3 regions of the Edaphobacter dinghuensis genome follow, and region 2 is predicted to be linked to each of the others. Evidence: riboswitches for the same ligand, from Rfam matches in the RefSeq annotation. Region 2 holds a riboswitch; each other region holds the start of a gene.
What was found. A riboswitch is a leader RNA that binds a small molecule or an ion and turns the genes downstream of it on or off. The one in region 2 is predicted to bind cobalamin.

Region 1 (3,905 bases), on a different contig from region 2:
TGGAGCATGTATCACGCCATCGATTCCGAAGTTCCTTCGGCTCGACAGGCATGGCAGATGGTGGCTGAGTCTCTTGCTACACTTCGGCACGTCCCCATCCACGGCCCCGATGTTCCTTCTGGCGATTGGTTCCTTCTGCCCTGTTCCGACTGGTTGCCATACGTATGGTCTTTGAATCTTCTTCTGCTCGCCGAAAACAGCCATGCTGCATTGGCCCTTTGGCAGACCGGGATGCGAGACGAAGCATTCGCGCTCCTGAAAGGTAATCTCCTCGATTCGATGTTCATGGGCCTATGCCCGGGCAACCTGCACATGACCTCGCAGCTCGATGTTCATCGCCAAGAGTCTCAGCGCGACTTCGGCGATCCCATCGGCATTACTTCCCGCGCTTTGATAGAAGGTCTCTATGGCATTCAGCCAGACCTTTTGCACAACTCCCTCGTTATCCGCCCAGGCTTTCCTGCGTCCTGGAACGAAGTCGCACTTCATCATCCCGATATCGACTTTACCTGGCGCCGCGAGGGCCTCAACGAGACGTTCGAGATCGTCAGTCATCTGCAAAAGCCTGTAGAACTCGCTTTGATACTGCCTGCAGCCACGATGACTCTCCCCGTTATCACCGCAAATGGAAGGCCTGTCACTGCTCACTTCGATTCTGAAGCAGTCGGCTCTCCCTCCATTCGCATCCGTTTTGCAGCAGAGCCATCGTGGAAGATATCCATCCACTGGCATGGCGTTGCTCCTCTCGCTCGCCCTGTGCTCCGCACCTATCACTTGAATGAGACTGTTTCACTTCCCTCCGGCCTCACTTATTCACTCATCGACGATCCGCAGTCTTGTCTGCGAGATGGCGTTGCGATCAAACCGGGACACCACACAATCTTTGCCCGAATGCAGCAGCAGGATTGCCGATACTGGCTTCCGATCAGCTTCGAGGTAATCGCTCCACAGCTTCTGCTCGGCGATACTGCTGCCTCTGTTAGCTCCTCCACGATCATTGATCCAATCGAACTGGCTCCCTTCTTTGAAGGGCATATCAACGATATCTTTACCCGTTCTTATGCTGCACCGCGATCGCCTTTCTGCTCACTTGCTTTGCCCGAGACGCTTCTCGGCGGCTGGGCTAACTTCGATCAGCAAGCTGCTATCGACGATACCGGTCTGCGCAATGCAAAAGGGACACTTCACACCAGCATCAATGTTCCGTTCCTTACTCCGGAAAGCCCCTCTGCGCCTAATTGTTCCTTCATCTCGCAATGGGAGCTCGATCAGCAGGCGATCGAATTCTCCGTGTCCGGCAACGCACGCATACTATATCTGCTGATGGCCGGAACGACCTATCCGCAAGCCAGCCATATGCAACATGGCACGGTAAGCGCGATCTACAAGGATGGAACCAGTTCAAAGCTCGTCCTGCGTACACCGGAGACGTGGTGGCCCATCGAGCAGGATTATTTGCTCGATGATTATCTGTTTATCAATGACGCTCCACTGCCACCACGAGTCGATCTACGTACTGGACAGACGCGACTTCTCGATCCTGCCACCTTCAGGGGGAAAGGAAGACCGATTCAAGGAGGTTCTGCGACCATTCTCACACTTGACCTGCATCCCGAACGAGAACTGGCCTCGATCAAAATCGAATGCAGCCTTTATGGAGTCGTTCTCGCCTTGCTCGCGGCTACATTGATTCGTTAGCAGCAGCTCTTTAAATACCGTGCATCGCAGTGCCTCTTTCAGTAAAGTCGAATGCCTTGACCGCGGCAAACCCAGGGTGTTTTGCTATTCCATGCAAATAGCCGGATATGCACAGATGCCCCTACATATTGTGATTGACGCATAAAAAAGCGCTTGATATAGTCGTTTTACTTCACGGCACCCAATTGCGAAATTGGGTTTAATAGGGAACCCGGTGAGATTCCGGAACTGCCCCGCAGCGGTAAGCAGGAACGAACATCCCGTACGAGCACTGGTCCAGTATCAAAAGAAATGGGCTGGGAAGCTGGGATAAGTAGGTGGCCTGCAAAGTCCGAAGACCTGCCATGAGATGTGCCGATATGGCACAAAATTCACGCGCCTCCGAGGGGAGGATGGGGTGATCGGCGTCTGTCTCGGCGATCCTTCCATCTGTGTCTTCCCGGAGCGAAAGGACACCTCCCCGTGGCGACTCTACAGACGACGCTCTCTGACCTTGATCCACAATTTCCTGCTGCCGACATTGCTCCGCAGATGCAGGTTCGTAAGCGCAGCGGCGCTCTGGAACCTGTCGACGTTAATAAGATCGTTCGCGCGGTCGAGCGCTGCTGCCATGGTCTGCCCCATGTCGATCCGATCCGTGTAGCCAGCAAGACTATTGGCGGGTTGTTCGATGGCGCATCGACCCGAGAGCTGGATTCGATCTCGATTCAGACTGCGGCTGCCCTGATCGCAGAAGAGCCGGAGTATTCGAAGCTGGCAGCACGGTTGCTGCTGGCGACGATCTCGAAAGAGGTGAGCGGGCAGAATATTTATTCGTTCTCGCAGTCGATTGAGGTAGGCCATCGCGAGGGCGTGATCTCGAAGGATGCCGCGGAGTTTGTTGGCGCAAATGTACGCAAGCTGAACAGCGCGATCGACGACCGCTTCTCCGACCGCTTTGAATACTTCGGCCTGCGGACGGTGTATGACCGCTACTTGCTGCGACACCCAATTACGAGACAGGTGATCGAGACGCCACAGCATTTTTTTATGCGGGTTTCGGCGGGCCTGTCGGTGCGGGTGAATGAGGCCGTCGAGTTTTACAAGCTGCTGGCTTCGCACGATTACATGCCGAGTTCGCCAACGCTGTTCAACAGCGGAACGAAGCACTCACAGATGTCATCGTGCTACTTGCTGGACTCTCCGGCGGACTCGTTGGACTCGATCTACGACACCTATAAGCAGGTCGCGTTGCTGTCGAAGTTTTCGGGAGGCATTGGGCTGGCATTTCATCGCGTTCGAGCGGAAGGTTCGCTGATTCGCGCCACCAATGGAATCTCGAATGGCATCGTGCCGTGGCTACGAACCTTGGACTCTTCAGTCGCAGCAGTAAATCAAGGCGGCAAGCGGAAGGGCGCGTGCTGCGTCTATCTTGAGCCATGGCACGCAGACGTCGAATCGTTCCTCGAGATGCGCGACAACACCGGCGATCAGGCGCGACGAACCTACAACCTGAATCTGGCGAACTGGATTCCTGATCTATTCATGCGTCGCTCCGACGAGGATGGCATGTGGTCGTTGTTCGATCCGAAGGATGTTCCTCACCTCACCGATCTGTATGGCGAAGATTTTGATAAAGCCTATGTGGAAGCGGAGGAAAAGCAACTCTATCGGCGACAGGTGAAGGCCCGCGATCTGTACGCACGGATGATGCGCACGCTCGCAGAGACCGGTAACGGATGGATGGTCTTCAAGGACGCTTGCAACATCAAGAACAATCAGACGGGCGCCGCAGGAAATATCGTTCACCTCTCGAATCTCTGCACGGAGATTACAGAGGTGACCTCTTCGGCGGAAACAGCTGTATGCAATCTTGGCTCTGTTAATCTTGCACGTCACCTGACAGATGGCGTATTCGACTTCGAGAAGCTGGCTGCGACGGTGCGTCATGCGGTGCCGATGCTCGATCGCGTCATCGACATCAACTACTATCCTGTCGCACAGGCAGCAGCCGCAAACAGCCGCTGGAGACCAGTGGGACTTGGCGTGATGGGGTTGCAGGATGTGTTCTTCCAGATGCGGATTCCGTTTGATTCCGCAGAGGCGCGAGTTCTCTCAGCAAAGATTCAGGAGGAGATTTACTTCCATGCGTTAAGTGCGTCGTGCGACCTGGCGGAGCAGCATGGACCTCATGCTGCCTTTCAGGAGACGCGAGCCGCAAAGGGCGA
Region 2 (3,905 bases):
ACGCAGGCTCGTCCACTTGAATCACGCGAATGCCAGCCGCTTCGAGGTCCTGTACCTCTTCGCGCAAGGCGAGCCCGATCTGCCAGGCAACATCGCGTTCGGGAATGTCGTTGCGAACGAACGACCATTGCAGAATGGTGATTGGGCCGGTAAGCATTCCTTTCATCGGCTTTGTGGTGAGCGAGCTGGCATAACTACTCCACTCGACCGTGATCGGACGGACACGCGAGACGTCGCCGTAGATGATGGGCGGCTTCACACAGCGCGAGCCGTAGCTCTGCACCCAGCCGTTCGACGTGAAGGTGAAACCGGCGAGATGCTCACCGAAGTACTCCACCATGTCGTTGCGCTCGAACTCGCCATGAACGAGAACGTCTAGTCCGATCTGCTCTTGTTCGCGAATGCACTCTTCCGTCTTCTGCTTCAGAAAGTCGTTATACTCCGCATCCGAGATCGTGCCTTTCTTATGTGCAGCGCGTTGCTTGCGAACCTCTTGCGTCTGCGGAAAAGAGCCGATCGTGGTTGTCGGCAGCAGAGGAAGACCAAGCTCCTCCCGCTGCACGGTGACGCGCTGCTGGTATGGAGACTTGCGACGAAAAGCTCCTTCAGACAGAGTGGCAAGCTGCTCGCGAACGTCCTTGTTAGTGCTGCTATCCGCCGCAAGACGATCTTCGTGGCGACGGCGATTGTCGGCAAAGGCAGTTGCAGCGACTTCAGGCCCCTGTGCAAGCTGCACAAGCTCTTCCACCTTCTGCTTTGCGAAGCTAAGCCAGCTAAGGACGCGTGGATCGAGCTTGTCTTCATCAGCGGTGTCATAAGGGACATGCAGCAACGAACAGGACGGCGCAAGCTGCAACCGCTCCGCTCCGATCTTCGCAGTAACCGACGTAACAACGCTCTGCAATGCGTTAAGGTCTGCAAGCCAGATATTGCGGCCATCGACGCAACCGAGGCTGAGTGTCTGCGTAGGCTGCAATTGCTTGACTACTTCAGCAACCTGCTTCGGCGCTCGCACCGCATCAATATGCAATCCGGCTGTGCCGAGTGAGCATGCCAGTTCGAGATTGTCGCCAAGCTCACCGAAGTAAGTCGTGAGCATCAGCTTGAGCGGAATGTTGGCAAGCTCGACGTAGGCAGAGCGAAACGCCGCTGCGTAGCCTTCCGGAAGGTCGGTTACGAGAACAGCCTCATCGATTTGAACCCACTCCGCACCAGCCGCCGCAAGCTCGCCAAGCACTGTGCGATAAGCCTTAAGCAGTCGAGGCAAAAGATCCAACGGATTGGTGCCATCAACCGCTTTGCCAAGCAGCAATAAGGTGACTGGGCCAATCAGAACGGGCCTGGTCGCGATACCGAGACTCTTTGCCTCAGCAAACTCCGCCAGCAACTTCGTCGTGTCAGGCGTGAACGCGAGATCGTCGCTCCATTCTGGAACCAAATAGTGATAGTTCGTATCGAACCACTTGGTCATCTCCATAGCGGTCTGCTCGTTGCTGTTGCGGGCCATCTGAAAGTAGCGAGTGAGCGTGACTGGGCCAGCACCGAAGCGCGACGGCGTTGCGCCGACGAGCACCAGAGCATCGAGCACCTGATCGTAGAACGAGAAGTCGTTGCTCGGGATGACATCGAGACCGGCGTCCTTTTGCAGTTGCCAGTTTCGTTGCCGCAAGGTCTTTGCGGTTGCCAGCAGATCGGCCTCGCTCAGGCGTCCGCGCCAGAACTCTTCAAGCGCGAACTTCAGCTCGCGATGGCGTCCGATACGTGGATATCCCAGATTTGCGGTGACAAGATTTGTAGTGGATTGTGAAGGCGATGACATCTTTGGGTTCCTCTCCTGAAAACGGCGGAACCACCTTATGCGCAGGCATCGTCGCTTCCGCTATAGCGGAGTCAACGGAACATTGGCAACCGATCCAGACTCGAGACCGGCGTCCTCAGCGCAGCCGCAGTGGGAGACGCAAGCGTCTCTTCCGCGGTGGTGGCGGCAGGCCGGTCTTCGGACTTTGGGCTACCTACTAAACGCCGCTTCCCATTCTTTTTCAAGAACAGTGCGTGGCCTTGGCCGTGCGTTGTTCGTTCCCATCACCGCTGCGAGTCAGCGCCGGAATCTCACCGGCTTCCCGTTTAACAAGACCGAGGTCTTGCACCTACACATCTTTCACTTTACATCAGACGGTGGGCCAGGCGAGCGGCTGCTCCAGACGTCGCTCCAGAATCTTCAGCGCCGGATCGAAGCCCGTGATCTGCTTGACCCAATCAGCACCTTCTTCATAAGCGTCTTCAGGAATAAGGCCGATAAGCTCCGCGTCGTCGATGAGAACACCATGACGCTGCGCGAGATGCTTGATGGTCGAGTGAATGTGCCGCATGGGAGTGATTTGAAATTCGGTGATATTCATGCTCACCTGCGCGCGGCCATTGGCGACGACACCGATGGCCTTCACACCATGCAAGCCACCGTTCGAGGCACGAATGTCGCGGGCGATGGCGCGGGCAGCAGAGATATCGGGTTGGTGCAGATGCACGTTGTAGGCGATCAGAAAATTACGCGCTCCAACGGCCGAGGCGCCTGCGGTCTCGTGAAGGCTCGGCCCTCCGATATCGGGGCAACGGGACGAATCGCGGCGCGTCGCTTCGCGGAGTCCTTCGAATTGTCCTTTGCGCACATCTTCCAACTGAACGCGATCCGGACGCGCGGCGGCAGCTCCGTAGAAGTAAACAGGGACACCATAGGTACGCCAGATCAACAAACCTGCCTGTCGCGCCAGCACAGCGCACTCTGCCATGGAGATGCCGCTGACGGGGATAAACGGAACGACGTCGGCAGCGCCGATACGAGGATGAACGCCCTTCTGTCTGGTAAGGTCGATGAGTTCCGCCGCCTTGCCGACTGACTTGACCGCTGCGGCGATCACAGCCGCCGGTGGCCCGGCGATGGTGACGACCGAACGATTGTGCGCCGTATCGAGCGACCAATCGAGCAGGCTCACGCTCTCAGTCTGCATGGCTGCAACAATCTTGCCTACAACTACAGGGTCCGTGCCTTCAGAGAAATTGGGGACACACTCGATGATTGCATCAGGGTTCATAGGGCCGTCTTACTTCCACCAGGTATAGCCGATTGTGAATTGGAGGCTTGCGTTCACTCCGGGGTTCTTGTCTCCGAGTGAAGCGGATGAGATATGCACTGCATTGGCGCTGAAATCGATAGACCGGCGCGGCCGGAAGAAGTAGTGAAAGCCAACGCCTCCCTGCGGCGTGAAGTTCCATACGCTGGCGTCGGTGTTGGGGCCGTCGTTGAAGAGGCTCAAAGGCTGCCCGCCGAATGCCGGATATTTGTGATTCGTCCAAAGAACTCCCCCCGCACCCTGTATCCAGGGTGAGATGCGCCGCGTGCCGGTAAAGTTCCAGCGCAGGATGATGGGGGTGATGGAGACGCCGCTGTAAGTTCCTCCGACTGTGTAAAGAGGCGAGCAGGAAAGGGTAGACGAGGTAGAGGCAGCACTACAGTTGGCGCGCTGGAACTTCGGCGTGTAGGACTGCCAGAAGGGGAAGACCTCGACGGCGTACTCGAAGTTGCCGCGCAGCGGACCGTGCAGATAATCGTCGGTGAGAACTTTTCCAGCGTGAACGCCGGCCATGAGGAACTTGAAGCTATTGCGGTTCTCTGTCAGGCCGACACCGCTTTGGACGAGCACGCCGAACTCTAAGGGGAGCTTGCCGGAGTTGGCGTGAAACGGGTTTGCATCGCCGGTCGCCGCAGCCTGCGCGAGCGCAGAGTGAACGGGAAGGATAGAAAGTGCAAGGGCCAGCGCCCCGATCAGTGGTCTTGCGATGCCGAGAAATCCCTTGGTCACTATGTCGCTCCGTCTGTTGCCTGTTGCAGAAGAAAGGCCGCCGATAAG
Region 3 (3,905 bases), 420 kb from region 2:
TAAACGATCCTCAACAAAATAAAACGGCCTTTGGGTTCATCACCCAAAGGCCGTTTTCGCGTGCTGCTATATAAACCGGTTAGTTGCCGCCAATCCTGATCTTCAGACCGGTGCGGAAGGTGAAGGGCAAGCCAGGATAGCCGATGGGACCAATGTGCTGCTGGCTGAGCAGATTGCCGAACTGGCTGAAGATGGTGACGTGATTGGTGGCAGCGAAGAGGAAGTTGGCGTCGAGCTTGGCATAGCCGAAGTCCAGATCGCGGTTGGGAAGAATAAGGCTGTTGCCAAAGTTGGGATCGAAGCCGTCGAGGTAGGTGGAGTCGTCAGAGCGGCTGGCGAGCGCCCCCTTGAGGGCTGCGGAGAATTTGCTGGTGGTGTACTGTGCGGTGAAGAAGCCAGTGTGCGGTGGGCGACGGAAGGGGCGAGCACCGATCAGGGGGCTCTCGGCTCCAATGGCGATGCCGGGAAGGTTGGGATTCTCCGTGGGGTTGCCGGTGTTGGCCGCGATGGCGTCACCGGAGAACGACTGGATCACAACAGCGTCGAGGTAGGTATAACCGCCACGCAGGAAGATGTGGCGAGTAGGCTGGTATTGCAACTCGGTTTCGAGGCCCTGTGCGCGGAAGGCCAGCGAGTTGAGATAAGCCGAGAAGAGGCCGGAGACCACGCTGGGCGGCAGGCCGAAGTATTGCGTCAGTGCGCCTGACTGCACGCCTTCCAACTGATGATCGAAGATGTTGTGGAAGTAGCCTGCCTTGAGGATGAGCTTCTCGCTGAGGATGTTCTGGTCGATGCCGATGTCGTAGGTGCGTGAGCGCTCCGCACCGACCGGGGTGATGTGATACTGCGCGATGGCTGAGGTATTCCCGGCCAGTTCCAACTGCTTGTAGAGGCTCTGGAACTCGATGGCAAGGTTTGGCTCCTGAACGCCGGTGGCGACGTTGGCGCGAAGCTTGGTTCCTTTGAACCAGCCGTTGCCGGAGCGAACAGGAACATACGAGAGGCCGATGCGCGGTGTTCCGGCTACGCCGTAAAGATGGTTCTTTTCGATTGCACCGCCAAGGGAGTAGAAGAGACGGCTTTTGATATCGCCCTGAAATTGAAGGGTGTACTGATAGTTGGTGCGCTTGGTGATCTCGTCCTCGCCGAAGTCAGGCTCGACGAAGCTGCCGCGCTCGTTCTCGTAACGGAAGCCGAAGAGGGCAGTGAGGTGGTGGGTGAAGGCGTAGTCGGATTGGTAGTAGAGCTCGTCGCGGTTGGAGGCGGAGTCTTCGTTGGGTAGAAAGAAGGACGCCTGCCCGGTAGCGGTATATCCGTTGGCTCCGCGAATGGTGACGTTATTGCCGAAGTATTCGGTGAAGACGTCGCCGCCGCCAAAGTCATAAGTGATAGGCTCGCCGACGTTGGTGAACTGGTGCTCCTGCTCGCGCTTGCGGGCGATTCCGTAGCGGACAAGGTTATGCCATTTGCTCTGGAGCGCACGGTTTTCGAGGGTGAGGCCGGAGTAGATGTCCTGATCGCCCTGCTTGCCGTCCGAGGAGATGCCGTAGAAGTCATGCGCGCTGGGCAGACCGCTGGCCGAAACAGCATTGCGCAAAGTGAAGCGAGCCTGCGTGTTGGCAGTGATGTTGAAGCCGAGGTTCGCTACCGAAGTGGCGGAGTGGAACCTGTCCAGAGGCAGCGCGTTGGAGCTGTCGAAGCGTGAGAAGGCACCATAGTAGTCGAGACGGTTCCATGCACCGCTGAGGGCAGCTTCGTTGCGATAGGTGTGGAAGTTACCGGCGTCGCCCGAGTAGTTGAGCGCAGGGCGAAGAGAGTTGCCGCGTGGGCTGTTGAGGCTGACAACAGAAGCTCCGGCGTCAGAACCGTAGAGGACGCTATTGGGACCGCGGTAGAACTCAAATCCGGTAAGGCCGGTTGAGGAGACATTGCCGAAGTCGAAGACCCCGCCCACGTCTTCAGCGGGAATGCCGTCGATGAGCACCTTGTTGGCCGTGGAGTTGCCGCCGCGAACGAAGAGCGAGGTAGCCCCGCCGTATTGACCGGTCTGAACGGCAGCCGCGCCGGGAGATTGGCGAAGGTCATCGACGATGCCGACCTGGGTGACGAGATCAGACTGTGGGATGAGCGTGACTGGCGAGCTGACCTGCTGGATCGGTGTAGGGATTCCGGTGGCAGTGACCGTGACAGCGGTGGTAACGGAGGCAATCTCGAGGGTGACGTTGCGGGTGACAACATCGGTGCGACCGCCGTAGAAATCCTGGCCGATATTAGGCGTGAAGGTACGCGCCGAGGTAAGCAGAAGGAAGCGTCCCGGCGCGGTGCTGCGAATCTCAAAGGAGCCATCGAGGCCGGTAAGCGAGGCGGCGATGGCGCTCTTACCCTGAATCAGTTGGACACGGGCTCCGGCGACGGCGGCGCCGAGCGGGTCGGTAACAGTGCCGCGAACGATGACGGCGCGAGCGCAAGGCGCGGCAAGAAACAGGATGGCGGCGAGTGCAGCGAGCGTGCGAAGAGATGACGCTGCCGCGGAACGGTGCAGAGGTGCAGACATGAGTGAAGCTCCTCCATTCCCCCCTCGGGAATGTGGTTGATGTACGCAGACGGAACCGGTCTCCTGACTGACGCGATGCATGATGGCCGTGGGGCTTGGCTGCTTCCCTTCCCAATGCGCTACGGCATCAGTGGGAGCGGCTGGCTGGCATTCACGCAGCGATAGTACGGCTGCGTGCGCGAATCACAGTTGCGGGGCAGTGGCGGAGTCTCACCGCGCTTCCCGAGCATTCCGAATCGGGACAAAGGGTTTAGGTGGAACGGCTGGAGATACGATGCCACGCCGCAGGAGAAAAAGGGTGAGGCTTAAGTTTGAGGCATCGATAGGTGGAAGTCAAAATGAATGCATAGCCCGAATGCGGATCGACAAGGTCCTGTCGCTTGCGGCCTTCAGGATTCAGGGGTATCCGGCTGATAGGGACCGCCGGGAACGCCCCAGTTCCAGGCGGGCATCGGCGCATCGCTGACTGGGGTATCGGCAGGGAGCGCCGAGTTGATAACGGCGAGGCGAGAACCCCACTCGAGGTAGGCGACGAGAGCAGAACGAAACTCTGGGTCGGAGGGAAGTTCCAGCTCGTCTGCGGTTTCAAGCAGGAGGCCAACCCAGCGGTGGCGTTGCTGCTCCGTGATGCCCCGCCCCAGGTGGTGACGGATCATGGCAGCGTGTCCACCGTGAAGTCTGGAGTAATCGTCGGGACCACCCAGTACCTCGGCGATGAACTGGGCCACATGCTGGAAGTGCTCCTTCGGCATCTGAGCGAAGAGAGGCTCAAGAATAGGGTCGGAAGGAACCTTCTCATAGAAGCGGTCGATGAGCCGATTGAGGGGCTCTGCGCCGCCTAGCCATTCGTAAAGGGTGGGGACTTTGGAGGCCATGGCTGAAATTTTAGCGCGATCCACCTCCGTGGTCGATTCTTATGGAATAAGAAGCAGCTTTCCCGTAGTGATGCGGGCTTCGAGATCACGATGAGCGTGGGCCGCGTCGGCAAGTGGATACGTGTGCTCGAGCCGAAGCTTGAGTGTGCCGTCGGCGACGGCATTAAGGACAGCGCCTGCTCGGAGCTCGAGCTCTGCGCGACTGGCAATATAGTCCTTGAGAGTGGGCCGGGTGATGTAGAGCGAGCCGAGACCGGAGAGCCTGATGAGATCAAAGGGCGGCACTGGGCCGCTGGAAGCGCCGAACAGCACCAGGGTTCCGCGCGGACGAAGAACCTCGAGCGATTTGTCGAATGTAGACTTGCCAACGGAGTCATAGACAGCGTGCAGACCGGCGGAGCACATCTTTTTGATCTTCGCTGCGAAGTCTTCTTTGGTGTAGAGGATCACTTCATCGGCACCGGCGGCACGGGCAA

Region 1: another riboswitch for cobalamin. It lies ahead of IEW09_RS03945 (ribonucleoside-diphosphate reductase subunit alpha); the one in region 2 lies ahead of metE (5-methyltetrahydropteroyltriglutamate--homocysteine S-methyltransferase).
Region 3: another riboswitch for cobalamin. It lies ahead of IEW09_RS09475 (TonB-dependent receptor); the one in region 2 lies ahead of metE (5-methyltetrahydropteroyltriglutamate--homocysteine S-methyltransferase).

The regions. Positions count from the first base shown of each region.
Region 1 covers NZ_BMGT01000001.1:978,771-982,675, reverse strand. Annotated here, with positions in the region: gene IEW09_RS03950 (DUF4450 domain-containing protein) at 1-1,698, shown strand, start outside; cobalamin riboswitch at 1,857-2,059, shown strand; gene IEW09_RS03945 (ribonucleoside-diphosphate reductase subunit alpha) at 2,161-3,905, shown strand, end outside.
Region 2 covers NZ_BMGT01000002.1:522,284-526,188, forward strand. Annotated here, with positions in the region: gene metE (5-methyltetrahydropteroyltriglutamate--homocysteine S-methyltransferase) at 1-1,819, opposite strand, end outside; cobalamin riboswitch at 1,971-2,164, opposite strand; gene ftcD (glutamate formimidoyltransferase) at 2,169-3,089, opposite strand; gene IEW09_RS07815 (acyloxyacyl hydrolase) at 3,099-3,857, opposite strand.
Region 3 covers NZ_BMGT01000002.1:940,548-944,452, forward strand. Annotated here, with positions in the region: gene IEW09_RS09475 (TonB-dependent receptor) at 80-2,554, opposite strand; cobalamin riboswitch at 2,591-2,812, opposite strand; gene IEW09_RS09480 (group II truncated hemoglobin) at 2,944-3,429, opposite strand; gene IEW09_RS09485 (quinone oxidoreductase family protein) at 3,469-3,905, opposite strand, start outside.